Tsuneonella mangrovi: one gene and its partner. The protein of the gene in region 2 interacts with the protein of the main gene of each other region in a pairwise test. Links are inferred from orthologs where the notes say so. Each region holds a gene or a part of one and is shown on either strand. Other genes may lie near its edges.

Region 1 (7,262 bases), 400 kb from region 2 along the record:
GGCACCACTCGCGTGCTGATGCACTCGATCGTCTGGCAATACGTGCCCAAGGACCAGCAGGAGCGGGTGCGCACCGCGATGGAGGAGGCGGGGGCCGAGGCCAGCGCGGACAAGCCACTGGCATGGATCGCGTTGGAGGCCAACCGCGACACCCACCGCCACGAACTGCGCGTGCGCTACTGGCCGGGCGGCGAGGGCGAAGCGTTCCTGGCGCAAGCACACCCGCACGGCGCATGGATCAAGTGGATCGACGAGTAGCGCTTAGGGTGTTTCGGCGGGATGCAGACTTTCTGCTATCGACCCGAATACGGAATGTCAGCATATGGGCCGAAATCTACCGGGAGGCGGCGAAAGCCAAACGTCGCTCAATCGATCGACTGAAATCGGCAGCAGAGAATTGGGAGCGCTTAACCGCCGCATACGACCGGATCAACGAGCCGTTGCCCGACCGGTACAAGAAGCGTCTGAAGGACAGGTTCTATCCGAGGCTTGTTGACGGCGCCCGCCAATAATCGGGACGTGAGTCAAGGGGGGTGTGAGCCTGATCTTGATGCCAATTGATCAATCTCGTTAAAGGCGGTGTAACCGCGATCGACGTTGACCGAACCGGTCCAAGCAGAAGTGCAGGAACGGCAAAGTCGGGCCGTGTCTGATTTTTGGATTATGTAATGCGTGAAGGTGATTCATTTGCTATCTAGTATTAAAAATAGTAATATTGCAGGCATAGCGCAGAATATTAATATAGCTGATGCAGATAAAGCGTACTTGTACAGAATGCTATTTCTTTCGAATTCTAATTCTCGATCTTTCTTCGAATTCAACATGTAATATATTTTCAAATCAATTACCACTATTGCAGTCATGATGAATAGTGCGTTAAAGTATGGCGAATTACCCTGAAAAGGGAGTACATTTGGGTGCCTTATTTGCAGATATGATGAAAAACAAATAGATAAGACAAATGTGCTATAAATAGATGCTGACAACCTCTTACTCAACTGACTCGCCTCTTCCCGAGATCTGATCCCCAAGAAAGGAGAGTACGAATTACGCCATACCCAGTGAATTGAAATGTAGAAATCTATTACAAAATCAATCATGATGCAATTTCCGACACATCCTAAGGAGTTTAGTTGTCATTGGATGACATCACTTCTTCAATACCAAGCGAATCGGCGACTGGGGTCAAAAGCGGACGAGCAGGTAACGACCCGATTGCGGACAAGGTCGCGGCCTGCCACCATCTGCAAATGACGACACGGCAGCTTGAACTCATACGATGGTCCCTGTTTTTCGCTGCTGGCGCTTGCGGGGGAGCACTTGTGCATTATCAACCCCGCGGCGGATTGGGAGTCTTACTATTCTTTGGAAGCCTGCTTCTCGGCATTCCTAGCGCAATGCTGTCGCTTCACCTGCAACCGCCGAAATGGTTTCAGTTCTTGGAGCGCCCAAAGCGTTAGGTCCGCTTCCCACCCCATGGCGGTCGTTCCGGCTGGACGAGCCTCGTTCCGAAAGCGGTCGTTTCGATAGCCGGGAACCCGCTTCCAAAGTTCATTCCGTCTTCGCCAGGAATTCGTCCATCGCAGCGTTGACCGCGTCGGGCGCTTCCCACGGCACGAAGTGGCCGTAGCCCGGCACTTCGACCAATGTCATGTCGGTGACGACGTCGCCGAGGCCGAGAAGGTTTTCAGGCGGCAGGGCAATATCGTCCATGCCCCAGATCACCAGCGTGGGGATCGACAGCGGCGGCAGCGTCGGCGGCGCCCAACCTTGCGGGATTTCGTAAGGTGCATCGAGCGGCGGCACGTCGATCTGCGCCCCGCGGTACCAGTTGAGCATTCCGAACGCAGCTTCGCGATCCTGCCAGTCGGCCAGCAGCATTTCGCGCTCTTCCGGCTCCATCGCATCGGAGCGATCCCACCTGATTTCCTGCTGCAACAGCGCGGCGAGGCCGTGCTCGCGCACCAGCGTATCGTTCGCGGTGTCCCTGAACCCACGCATGTACTGGCTCGCCTCGCGCTGGACGGGGTTGGTGTAGAGCAGCCGCTGGAACACCGCCGGATGCGGCGCATTGGCGATCACCGCGCGGATAACCCGGCCATTCATCTGCCCGCCCAGCGCCACGCCCCAGGCAATTGCGCCGCCCCAGTCGTGGCCGATCACCGTGAAGGTATCGACCCCCAGCGCATCGGCGAGCAGGAATACATCGCCGATCAGCTTGTCGGTGGTGTAGGATTCGACGTCCTGCGGCTTCGACGATCCGCGATAGCCGCGCTGGTCGGGTGCGATGCTGCGATAGCGATCGGAGAAATGCGCGACCTGGTTGCGCCAGGTGCGGTGGCTTTCGGGAAAGCCGTGGAGGAAGATCAGCGCGGGCGCATCGCGCGGCCCTTCGTCGACCACGTCGAGTTCGATCCCGTTGGCGAGCGCAACGCGCTTCATCTCCATGCCTACTCTCCCTTGAGGCGCTCCATATACCCTTGCGCGACCATTGCCGCGACCTGGTCGAACAACTGATCGGGGGTGCGGCGAAGCTCGCCCAGCGCCTCTTCCGAACCGCGCGCAACGATGATCTCGCGCGTTCCGGCAGCGATGGCGTCGAGCATTGTCTTCGCCGCGTCTGCCGGATCGATCCCTTCATCGATCGCCTTGTCGCTCTTGCCACGCGCCGAGCCGTCGGCGGTGAGCGCGTTGCGGCTGACGTCGGTGCGGATCGAGCCGGGGTAGATCGTGTGGACCTGCACCCCGGTCTGCGACAGTTCGCCGCGCAGCGCATCGCCATATCCCGCAAGGCCGAACTTGGCGGCGGAATAGGCGGTGCGCATCGGCACCCCGACCTTGCCCGCGATCGAGGAAATGAACGCAAGGTGGCCACGGCCGCGCGCGGTCATCGGGCCGATCAGGCCTTGGGCGAAGGCGATCTGGGCGATCAGGTCGACCTCGATGATCTCGCGATAGACCTGCATTGCGGTTTCGACCGCTGCCGAACGCTGCGAGATTCCGGCATTGGCGACCGCGAGGTCGACGCCGCCTTTCCATTCGAGTGCTTTCTTGGTTGCTTCGGCCAGCGCCGCATCGTCGCGCACGTCGAACGGCAACACCAGCGTGTCGGTAGATATGTCGCCTGCCACTGCGGCGAGCCGCGCTTCATCGCGCCCGGAGAGGATGACGTGCCCCCCACGTGCGGCCCATTCGCGGGCGAGCGCGGCGCCGATGCCGCTCGATGCGCCGGTGATCCAAGCAGTCTGGTCGGTAAAGCTCATGGGTTGCTCACTGTGTTGGGGCGGTCGGGGAGGGGGATGAATTCGTCGCTGTCGCCGGGCACCTGCGCGAAACGCCCGGCGCGCCAGTCGTCCTTGGCCTGGTTGATCCGCTCGCGGCTGGAACTGACGAAATTCCACCAGACGTGGCGCTTGGTCGTGAAGGCTTCGCCGCCGAGCAGCATCACGCGCCCGCCGGCCTCCGACGATAGCCGCATCGCGGCGCCGGGGGTCAGCACGGTCAGTGCAAACGGTTCGAGCGACTGCCCGTCGATACTCGCTTCGCCGCCGACCAGCATCACCGCGCGCTCGTCCGCCTCGGCATCGATCGGAAGGCTGCCGCCGGGGGCAAGCACGATCTCGGCATAGATCGTTTCGGCGTAAGTCGTGGTCGGCGCGGTCTTGCCCCACAGGCTGCCCATGATGACGATCGCCTTGGCGCAATCGTCCTCGACCACGGGCAGGTCCCGCACCGCTTCGAACGCCGGGTCGATTTCCTCGCGCCCGTCGGGCAGCGCGAGCCAGGTCTGCATCCCGTACAGGCGCGGGCCTGCGTCGCGTTCCGCCTGCGGGCTGCGCTCCGAGTGGACGATCCCGCTGCCTGCGGTCATCAGGTTGACTTGCCCGGGGCGGATCGTCGCGAAGCTCCCGATGCTGTCGCGGTGGTCGATCGCGCCTTCGAACAGCCAGGTGACGGTGGCGAGGTTGATGTGTGGATGCGGGCGCACGTCCATCGCCTGACCGACGTCGAGCCGGGCCGGGCCGAACTCGTCGACGAAGATGAACGGGCCGACCATCGTTCGGCCCTTGGTCGGGATCGCGCGGCGTACCTTGAACCCGCCGAGGTCGTGGGTGACGGGGGCGATCGTTTCGAGATTGCTCACCATGCTTCTCCCGGTGCGACGGCGCGGATAGCCAGCGCGTGGACTCGTTGGCCGGGAATGTCGCCCAGCGCGGCGTTGACCATCCGCTGTCGTTCGAGCCGCGACTTTCCGACGAACGATTCGGATTCGATCACGACAGTGAAGTGCGATTCGCCACTGCCGTCGTCACCGGCATGGCCGTGATGCTTGGCGCTGTCATTGATGACTTCGAGGCGGATGGGGGTGAACGCCGCATTCAGCAGGTCGTTCATTTCGTTTTGCAAGGGACCGGTCATGTCCGCCGATTTGGGGGTTCACAAGCGTCATGTCCATGCCCATCCTTGTGCGAATGCGGGAAACGCGATTCCACGGACGACACGAAGATACCGGGCGCACCTGCGATGCCACCGGCTGCAACGAACCTGGCGAGTACCGTGCGCCGGGTGTGCTGCCGGCCGGTTTTGACGGGCCGGGCGAATGGCGCTGGTTCTGCCTCGACCATGTTCGCGAGTTCAATTCCGAATACGACTGGTTTGAAGGGATGAGCGCGGAAGAAATCTGGGAAGCGCAGTCGCCGGGTGCCGGGTGGAGCAATTCGAGCACCGCACGTGCATTCCGCGCCGATGGCGGAGCGGGCGGCGTGCCGAGATGGGCCGACTTCGACGATCCGCTCGAAGCAATCGGGGCGCGGGCGGCGGATATCCGCCGCAGGGCCGATGCCAACGCGCACTATGCCCGGTTTACCCCGCGCGAACGCGAAGCCTTGAACGCGATGGACTTGTCGCCGTCGGTTGATCGGCGCGGGCTGCGGCGGCGCTATTCGGAATTGGTGCGGCGCTACCACCCCGATCGCAATGGCGGTGACCGCAGCCACGAGGCGCGGCTGGGCCGCGTGGTCGAGGCCTACCAACTCCTCAAAGGCAGCTCCGCCTTCTCCTAAGCCTTCTGCGCCTCGGCGATCAGCCGCATGTCGATCGCCTTGGCCGCCTTGTAGGCATCGCGTTCGCGCAGCCGCGCTGCATAGGCTTCGAACGAAGGGCGCGTCGGGATCGACTTGAAAGCCAGGCCCCAGTCGACTGCGCTGCCGACATAGACGTCGGCCATCGTGAACCGGTCGCCGCAGACATAGTCGTGTTCGCCCAGCCAACCGTCGATCGCGTTGATCGTCCGTTCGTAAGTCCCGAAGCCAGCCATGCCCTCGCGCTCGGGAGCGACTTCCCAGCCCATGCTGTTTGCCACCACTGCCTGCTCGAGCGGCCCCGCTGCGAAGAACAGCCAGCGGAAGTAGTCGGCCTTCTCTTCAGCGTTCGGCAAGAGCTCGGGCGCGGTCATTTCGGCGAGGTAGTGGCAGATCGCCGCCGCTTCGGTGACGACGTGATCGTGCGAGCCGTGGTGGTGGATGATCGTCGGCACCTTGCCCATCGGGTTGGCGGCAAGGAATTCGGCGGGCTTGGCCTGCCAGTCGACCAGCACGGTGTCGTAGTCGGCACCTGCTTCGTGCAATGCCCATCGCGCGATCTGCCCACGGCTCATCGGGTTGGTGTAGAACGTATAGTCGGCCATTTCAGCCCTCCCTCAGTTTCCGCCAGCGAGCGGCACCTTCTTCGCCGTAGATCCGCACCACGTCCTTGCCCGAGTAGAACACCGGGAAGGATTCCGCGCCGTCCGGAATCACGACCCACGGCTGCTTGCTTTCGGTGAAGATGTGAACGTCGGGCGGACAGGCCGCGCGTTCGTCGAGTGTGCCGACACGGATGAAGTTCGCCTTGTCGCCAGCCCCGCCATAGTGGCTCCACAATGCGACTTTGCAGTTCGGGCAGCGGAATATCGGTTGACCCTTGCCGCTGGCCGAAGGCGTGTCGATCCGTTCGGGCTTTCCGCAGATCAGTTCGACCCTGTCAGCCTCGATCACCGCGTTGACCGCGAATGCGCTGCCGGTCTCGCGCTGGCACCAGGTACAATGACAGCAATGTACGACGATCGGATCGTCGGTCAGGCGATAGCGGACCGCGCGGCACGCACATCCTCCTTCGTGTTGAGCCATCACCAGGTTCCTTCCTTCATTGCCTGCTGCCGTTCCGCCTCGCGTTCGCTCTTACTCGGCTCAGGGCCGAACGGCGGGTAGGGCGGGAGCGGCCCGGCAGGCACATAGGTGGCGATCACGCTGCCTTTGGCGGTGACCTTGTGATCGACCATTTCGAGCATCGCGGGCGGCGTACCTTCGCCGAACAGACGTTTGCCATGGCCCAGCGTGACGGGAAAGGTCATCAGGATCAGCTTGTCGAGCAATCCGGCGGCGAGAAGGCCGGGATAGATCGTGCTCGATCCCTGGATGATGAGGTCGGGGCCTTCGCTCTGCTTGAGTGTCGCGACTTCGTCGATGCCGGAGAGTTTGTGGCTATTGACCCATTCCAGCGGAGCATTGCGACGGGTCAGCACATGCTTTCCTGCGCGGGTGAAGGCCTCTCCCATCGACGCCTCATCGCCTTCGACATAGGGCCAGTAGGCAGCGAAGATATCGTAGGTTCGCCGCCCCAATAGCAGGTCATATTCGCCAGCGAACAGCGATCCGATCGTCTCGCCGATTTCGTCGTCCCACGCCTTGAACACCCAGCCGCCCTGGTCGAAGCCGCCGGTGGAATCCTCGCTTGGCCCGCCCGGGGCCTGCATCACACCGTCGAGCGAGAGGAATGCGGCTCCGGTGATCTTGCGCGTCATGGCTCAGCCTCCTCTTCGCGCCGCCTCGATCGCGGCCACGTCGATCTTGCCCATTGTCATCATCGCTTCGAAGGCGCGCTTCGCTTCGTCGCCTCCTGCGGCCAGCGCTTCTGTAAGCGTGCGCGGGGTGATCTGCCAATTGAGTCCCCACTTGTCCTTGCACCAGCCGCATGCGCTTTCCGCGCCGCCATTGGCGACGATCGCGTTCCAGTAGCGGTCGGTTTCGGCCTGATCGTCGGTTGCGATCTGGAAACTGAATGCTTCGGTCTGCGGAAACGCCTTGCCGCCATTGAGCCCGAGACACGGCACGCCGAACACCGTGAACTCAACCGTCAAAACGTCTCCCGCCTTGCCGTCGGGAAAGTCGGCGGGGGCCCGGTGAACGCCGGTCACTTCGCTTTCGGGAAAGGTCTCGGCGTAA
Region 2 (7,329 bases):
AATCTTAGAATCGGATCGCTCTTGTGTGCCCTAAAGTGCCATACAGTGCCAGGCCGTGACGAAGAAAATCTGGCCAGAATCGCTCTGGGGGTGTGGGGGTCGCTGGTTCGAATCCAGTCGTCCCGACCAGTGGATTTCCCCCTCTTCCTATCGCTCCGCCGCGCTCATCGAGTACGGTCTTGCCGAACGACCGCTCGCCCATCGCTTGTTCGGGCGGGCCTGCATTGTGAAACGCAGCGTGCTGCCGGCCATGATCTCGCCTTGGGTGACGTAGCTGCGCGCGAAAGGCTTCCCGTCGAGTGTAACAGAGCCGACGAACGGGTGCGCATCGTCCATATTGTCGGCGATGACGGTGAATGCCTTGCCGTTTGGCAGGTGGATCGTCGCCCGGTCCACGAAGGGTCGCCCGATCGCATATTGCAGGCTCCCCGGCGTGACCGGATAGAAACCCAGCGAAGTGAACACCAGCCAGGCAGACATCTGGCCTAAGTCGTCGTTCCCCGAAAGTCCGTCGGGTGTCGGCTTGTACTGGCTCTCGACGATCTGCTTGAGGCGCCCCTGCGTCTTCCACGGGGCACCCGCGTAGTCGTAGAGATAAGCGACGTGATGACTCGGCTCGTTGCCGTGAATGTATTGCCCGATCAGTCCAGCGATATCTTCGGCATGACTGTAGTCGAGTTTCGAATTGTCGAAATCGAACATCGCATCGAGCTTGGCGATGGCTGCCTTGTCGCCGCCCATTGCCTTGAACAGCGCAGCCTGGTCCTGCGGCACGAACCAGCTGTATTGCCAGGCATTGCCCTCGGTGTAGTCCGAGCCGTAGTTGATCGCGGTAGGATCGAACGGCGTGCGGAACTGGCCGTCCGATTTCCGCGCACGGACGAACCCGGTTTTCGGGTCGAACGTGTTCCGCCAGTAGCCCGCCCGCTTGTAGAACCGGGCCGCGATATCCTTCCTGCCCATCGCATCGGCCATGCGGGCGATGGTCCAGTCGTCGTAGGCGTACTCGACAGTCTTCGATGCCGCTTCGGGCTCTTTGTCGATCGGGACATAGCCCAGCTTCATGTAGTCGGCGAGATCGCCATAGGGACCGTAGGTTGCGCTCGCCACCATCGCATCGAGCGCCTTGTCAGCATCGAATCCCTTGATCCCCTTGAGATACGCGTCGGCGATGATCGGCACCGCGTGATAGCCGATCATGGTCCACGTTTCGCGCCCCTGGAACTGCCACACGGGCAGGATGCCGAACGGGCTGTCCTGCTGGCTGGCCAGCAGTGACCGGACGATGTCGGAGTTGACCTTCTCGGGCTGGATCAGGGTAAGCAGCGGCTGTTCGGCACGGAACGTGTCCCACAGCGAAAAGGTCGACCGGAAGGGAAAGTCGACCGTGTGGACCTGGTTATCCGCCCCCCGATAGCGACCATCGACATCGCCCGCGATCGAGGGGGCGAGCAGCGAATGATAGAGCGCAGTATAAAGGCTCGTGCGCATACCCTCGGGTGCTTCGATCTCGACCGCTCCCAGCGCTTTCTGCCACTCGGCCCTGGTCTTCGCGCGGATCGCGTCGAAGTCGCCCGGTTCGCTCGCTAGGTTGGCCAGTGCGCCTGCTTCGTCGACCGACGAGATTGCCACCTTCACTTCCAGCGGCCTGGGAAGTTGGCCGAAATCGAGCCGCGCAACGATCGCGCGCCCCTGTTTGTAGGCCACCTTGTCCGTCCCGCGTCCCGGCCCCTGGAACCCGCGGTAGGCGACACTTTTCTCGGTATCGACGAACGCGTGCCCGGCGACCGGCGCGGAGAGCTGCATCGCAAAGCACAGCACGCGGTCGGGCGCCCAGCCGCGCGTCTGGCGGCAGCCGGTGATCGTGCGATCGCCACGCAACCGGATCGAGGACCACAGGACCTTGCCCGGGTAGTTGTACAGCGACGTCCTGAGATCGAAAACGAGATGTGCCGCCTTGTCCGCCGGAAAGGTATAGCGATGGACACCGATTCGCGTGCCCGCGGTCATTTCTGCTCTCACGCCGTAGTCGGCGAGTGTAACAGCATAGTATCCCGGCTGCGCGACCTCGGTCGCGTGGCTGTAGCGCGAGCGATAACCCGATGCCGAGTCGGTCGCGCTACCCGGTTCGAGCGGCACTGCATCGCCGCTGACCGGCATCACCAGGAAATCGCCGAGGTCAGAGTGGCCCGCGCCCGAAAAATGGGTGTGGCTAAATCCCTGGATCGTCGGATCCTCGTAGCGATAACCTGCCGCGTGGCCGTAGCAATCGCGGATCGTGCAAGTCGTGTCGGTGTCGGGCGAGAGCTGGACCATCCCGAACGGGGCGACTGCGCCGGGGAAGGTGTGCCCTTCGCCGCCGGTGCCGATCATCGGATCGACGCTGTCATATGGCGTCGGTTCGGACTTTGCCGACAGGAGCGCGGGCCCCGATACGAGCGCGGGAACAGTAGCGAGAACGGCAGCGATACGAAGCAACTTGGGCATTCTGGCTCCTGTGCCGAATGGAAATTTCGCTTCCGCTCGATTGGGCGAGAGCCGCGCGCGACGCAAGACGGTTGTGAAACCGGACAAAATCGGCGAGGCCCGGTCGGCGAGGGAACAGGAGGATGGAGCGCGTGAAACTGCAACGGCGCACCTTGTTGCGCGGCGCGGCGGCGCTGGGTGCGATCGGCGGCTTGCCTCAATCGCTCCGCGCTGCGGATCCTGGTAGCGGGATCGACTGGAGCGCACTCGCGACCGACGTTCGCGACCAGATGGAGTTCGCGTGGGACAATTACCGCCGCCTAGCGTGGGGCAAGGACGAGATCAGGCCTGTTAGCGGGACGTTTTCCAGCTTCCCACTCAAGGACCGTCACCTCGGCCTGTCGCTGATCGAAGCGCTCGATACGCTTTGGGTCATGGGCCTCGACGAAGCGTTCGCCGCCGGGGTCGATTGGGTAAAGGGCAACCTCGATTTCGCGGTCGACGGCGAAGTATCGGTGTTCGAGACCTCGATCAGGCTGGTCGGAGGGCTGCTATCTGCTCATCATGCCAGCGGCGACCCTGCCTTGCTCGCCAAGGCCCGCGACCTCGCAGACAGATTGCTGCCCGCATTCGATACGCCCACCGGGATGCCGCGCCGGTTCATTAACCTAGCGACCGGCGAAACCCGCCAAAGCGTTACCAGTCCGGCCGACATCGCCACATACCTGCCGGAATGGGGTACGCTTAGCCTCCTGACGGGCGATGAGCGCTATGTCGAAGCGACAAAGCGCGCCGCAGTCGCAGTGTTCGAACGCCGGTCGAAGCTGGGCCTTGTTGCCACCCAGATCGATGTCGACACCGGTGAATGGCATTCGCGCAGGGCCACCGTCGGATCGTATTGCGACAGCTTCTTCGAATACCTGTGGGACAGCTGGCAACTGCTCGGGGATGCCGACTGCAAGGCGATGTACAACGTCTGCACCTCAGCCATCCTGAAGCACCAACAGGTCTGGCGGGATGGCGCGTTATGGTTCGCCGATGTCGATTTCGAGACCGGTGAGATCGTATCTACCGAACAGGACGAGCTGGCATCGTTCTACGGCGGCTTGCTTGGCCAGGGCGGCGCGATGAAGGAAGGGGCGGCATACACTGAAAGCTGGGCTGCACTGCAGGCGCGCTACGGCATCCTGCCCGAAGGATACGACTATCTGGCTGGAGAGGCGACGCAAATGACCAATTCGCTGCGCCCCGAACTGGCGGATTCGGCATTCACGCTGTGGCTGATCGATCGCGACCCGCGTTGGCGGTCGATCGGGCGCGACCACTTCCTGGCAATGAAACAATTCAACCGCGCACCCTTCGGCTTCACCGACATGGCGGATGTAACCAGCAATCCCAAGAGGCAGGCCGATCACTGCCCGGGTTACTGGTGGTCGGAGCAGATGAAATACTACTACCTGCTGTTTTCCGACACACCGCGCTTCGATTATGCGCGCAATTACCTGACGACCGAAGGCAATGTGTTGCAGGGCTTCCTGCCGCAGAGCGGCGCGACTTCGTAATGTGCACGGAAGCAGGAATGTGCGCCTGATCAGCCCCGGGCAGCACGGTCAAGCGGTTCGCCGTCGACCGGATAGCCGCAGTCCGCCGGGATTACGATCCACGGCCGGCCATCGCGCTCTTCGGTCCAGGGCGTGATCGTGCGCACCGGATGCGCCGCCGCATCGGCCCTTGCAGCGTCGAAATCGGCGAACCGGGCGAGCCGTTCGAGGTTTCGGCGGGTCGGGAAGATAATCATGATGTCGCCGCGATCGGCCGCCGCCAGAGCATCGGCAGCGGTGGTCCAGAACAGGCGGGTGTTCTCGGTCGCATCGATCTCGATCTCGACCGCCCCAGTGCCAAGGTCGGCGAGGTAGAAGCGGGTATCGAAGATGCGCGGGATGCGCTCGTTCTTCGGATGCCAGCGGGCGAAGGCGACCAGCGCATCCAGGTCTAGCGTCCAGCCCATCGTATCGAGCACCGGAGCCAGAACTCCGCTTTCGAGCAGCATCGCGCGCGCTTTGCGGGCATCGTCGGCCCCGACGGGCTCGCGCACCCCGATGACCAGTCCGGTTTCTTCCAGCGTTTCGCGCACGGCTGCCACCCGGCTGGCAGCTTCACTCCGCTCGAGACCGGTTTCGAGTGCATCGGCAAGGGCGAAATCCGCGTCGTCGATCCGCCCGCCGGGGAACACCGCCGCACCGCCGGCGAACGACATCTGCCGTGCGCGGGTAACCATCAGGATTTGCGGGGGGCCGCCCTCGGGGGCGTTGCGGAACACCACGACCGTGGCGGCAGGGATCGAAGGGCGCGGGCTGTCGGGGGAAGTTCGGTCGTTCATTGCAACCGTCTGTGCCGCCCTGCCGCGCGCTTGCCAAGCGGCAATTCAAATCGCTGTCGGGAAACCTTACACAATCGGATCGGGGTAAAAATTGTTAACCATCATGACCCGCAAGAATCCGCCACGAATTCGACTTGGCACGGTCCGTGCTAGGAACAGGGCACCCCAAAGTCTTCCTAAATGAGGCGGGGCCCCCGGTCTCCCGGCCCCGCCTCCCCGAACCCCAAGAGAAAGGCCCGCCCGGATATCCCGGACGGGCCTTTTCTCATTCGGCCACGAAGGGCGAGGATCAACCGGCCTTTGCGACCTGCTTTTCAGCCAAAAGCTGCTGCAGTTCGCCCGCTTCGTACATCTCCATCATGATGTCGCTGCCGCCGACGAATTCGCCTTTCACGTAGAGCTGGGGAATCGTCGGCCAGTCGGAGAACGACTTGATCCCTTGCCGGATCTCCATGTCCTGCAGCACGTCGACGCTGCCGTAGGCGACGCCGCAGTGATCGAGGATCGCGACCGCGCGGCTCGAAAAGCCGCACTGCGGGAACAGCGGAGTTCCCTTCATGAACAGGACGACATCGTCGTTCGAGACGATATCGGAGATGCGCTGGTTGACGTCGGACATGGCAATACGACCTGCTTTGGAAATTGGGCTTGCGCGTAATTAGTTGGGGACGGCGGTGGTGAGTTGCAAGGCGTGGAGTTCGCCGCCCATCCGTCCGCCGAGCGCTTCGTAAACCAGCTTGTGCTGTGCGACGCGGCTCTTGCCGGCAAATTGCGGCGCGATAACTCGGGCGGCCCAGTGATCGCCGTCGCCCGCAAGGTCGGTCATCTCGACCACCGCCCCGGGGAGCGCGGCTTCGATCATCCCGGCGATGTCGCCGCCGTTCATCGGCATGGCGTCAGGCCTCGCCCATCAATTGGCGGCGCGCTTCGATCGCTTGCTGCTCGAGGGCGGTTCGCACTTGCGCTTCGTCGATCTCGATCCCGGCCTGGGTCAGGTCGCCCAGCACCTTGCGGATCACGTCTTCGTCGCCCGCTTCCTCGAAATCGGCCTGGACCACCGCCTTGGCATAGGCATCGGTCTCTTCGGGCGTCAGGCCCATTTTTTCGGCCGCCCACTGGCCGAGCAGCCGGTTGCGGCGCGCGGCAATGCGGAAGGCTGTTTCCTGGTCGAATGCGAAGTGCGCTTCCTCGGCGCGCTCGCGGTCATTGAAATCGGTCATCGTTTTCCCCAAACGGAATATGGACTTCTGGACATAGGCGCGCCTGCCATGAGCGGCAAGCGCGGTCAGTCCATTGTCACGACGAGCTTGCCCACCGCTTCGCGATTCTCCAGCTTGGCGATAGCGTCGCCGCCGCGCTCGAGCGGGAAAGTCTCCGACACCAGCGGATCGATCTTTCCAGCCTTGAGCAAGGCGAACAGCTCCTTGACCTGTTCGTGGAACTTGCCCGGCTCGCGGGCCGTAAACGCGCCCCAGAACACGCCGCAGATGTCGCAGCTCTTGAGCAGGGTCAGGTTGAGCGGCATTTTCGCGATGCCCGCCGGGAAACCGACCACCAGGAAGCGCCCCTCCCACGCGATCGCGCGCAGCGCCGGCTCGGAATACTGCCCGCCGACGATATCGTAGACGATGTTCGCCCCATCAGGACCGCACGCTGCCTTGAACGCATTAGCGAGCTCCTTGCTCGCAGCCTTGTCCATCTCGCCCTTGGGGTAAATGACCACGTCGTCAGCCCCGGCTTGTTTCGCAATCTCGCCTTTCTCCGCGCTCGAGACGGCGGCGATCACTTTAGCGCCGAACGCTTTGCCGAGTTCGACCGCAGAGAGGCCCACGCCCCCCGCCGCGCCGAGGACCAGCATCACGTCGCCTTGCTTGATGTGGCCGCGATCCTTGAGGCCGTGGATCGTAGTGCCATAGGTCATCATCAGCGATGCGGCCTTCTCGAACGGGACGCCGTCGGGCACCGCAAACATCCGGTTGGCGGGCACGCAGACCTTCTCCGCCAGACCGCCATTGCCGATCCCGGCGAGCACCTTGTCACCCGCTTTCCAGCCTTCGACGCCTTCGCCGACCGCTTCGATAACCCCGGCGATTTCACCGCCCGGCGAATAGGGTCGCTCGGGCTTGAACTGGTAGAGGTCGCGGATCATCAACGTGTCGGGATAGTTGATCGCACAAGCCTTCACATCGACCAGCACCTGCCCTTTTCCGGGCGTGGGAACATCGACTTCGTCGAGGGTAAGGGTTTCGGGCCCGCCAACTGCGTGGGTCCTCAAAGCTTTCATGCGGCTCTCTCCGTTCCGTGGGCCAGCCAGGGCATGTCGCCCGCTTGCCTCTGTTCATAGGTAGCGATAGCGGCGTCGCGCGAGAGAGTCAGCCCGACCTCGTCGAGCCCCTCGATCAGGCAATGCTTGCGAAACGGGTCGATCTCGAACGTGAAGCGATCCTGGAACGGGGTAGAAACGATCTGGCTTTCCAGGTCGA

What was found.
Region 1: the proteins of grxD (region 2) and CJO11_RS04340 interact in binary tests that used the Escherichia coli proteins (3 or more experiments, as listed by UniProt). The link is inferred for Tsuneonella mangrovi from one-to-one orthologs.

What each region holds. Positions count from the first base shown.
Region 1 is NZ_CP022889.1:873,584-880,845, reverse strand. Bases 2,781-5,478 are described here. They hold CJO11_RS04340 (BolA family protein), read right to left. Parts: upstream 4,420-5,478; coding sequence 4,141-4,419; downstream 2,781-4,140. Other genes in these bases: CJO11_RS04330 (glutathione S-transferase family protein), read right to left, coding at 5,060-5,478; CJO11_RS04335 (J domain-containing protein), read left to right, coding at 4,473-5,063; CJO11_RS04345 (pirin family protein), read right to left, coding at 3,260-4,147; CJO11_RS04350 (SDR family NAD(P)-dependent oxidoreductase), read right to left, coding at 2,781-3,263. Outside these bases: CJO11_RS04365 (DUF2332 domain-containing protein), read left to right, coding at 1-258; CJO11_RS04355 (alpha/beta fold hydrolase), read right to left, coding at 1,552-2,448; more of CJO11_RS04350, read right to left, coding at 2,451-2,780; more of CJO11_RS04330, read right to left, coding at 5,479-5,686; CJO11_RS04325 (GFA family protein), read right to left, coding at 5,688-6,167; CJO11_RS04320 (dihydrofolate reductase family protein), read right to left, coding at 6,167-6,841; CJO11_RS04315 (VOC family protein), read right to left, coding at 6,845-7,262. UniProt on the Escherichia coli protein: Transcriptional regulator that plays an important role in general stress response. Has many effects on cell morphology, cell growth and cell division. Acts by regulating the transcription of many genes, including dacA (PBP-5), dacC (PBP-6), ampC and mreB.
Region 2 is NZ_CP022889.1:1,272,088-1,279,416, forward strand. Bases 3,801-6,565 are described here. They hold grxD (Grx4 family monothiol glutaredoxin), read right to left. Parts: upstream 5,466-6,565; coding sequence 5,136-5,465; downstream 3,801-5,135. Other genes in these bases: CJO11_RS06250 (glycoside hydrolase family 47 protein), read left to right, coding at 3,801-4,028; CJO11_RS06255 (NUDIX domain-containing protein), read right to left, coding at 4,058-4,846; CJO11_RS06265 (BolA/IbaG family iron-sulfur metabolism protein), read right to left, coding at 5,505-5,738; CJO11_RS06270 (DUF1476 domain-containing protein), read right to left, coding at 5,743-6,066; CJO11_RS06275 (NADPH:quinone oxidoreductase family protein), read right to left, coding at 6,132-6,565. In the rest of the region: CJO11_RS06245 (GH92 family glycosyl hydrolase), read right to left, coding at 148-2,487; more of CJO11_RS06250, read left to right, coding at 2,610-3,800; more of CJO11_RS06275, read right to left, coding at 6,566-7,130; leuD (3-isopropylmalate dehydratase small subunit), read right to left, coding at 7,127-7,329. UniProt on the Escherichia coli protein: Monothiol glutaredoxin involved in the biogenesis of iron-sulfur clusters.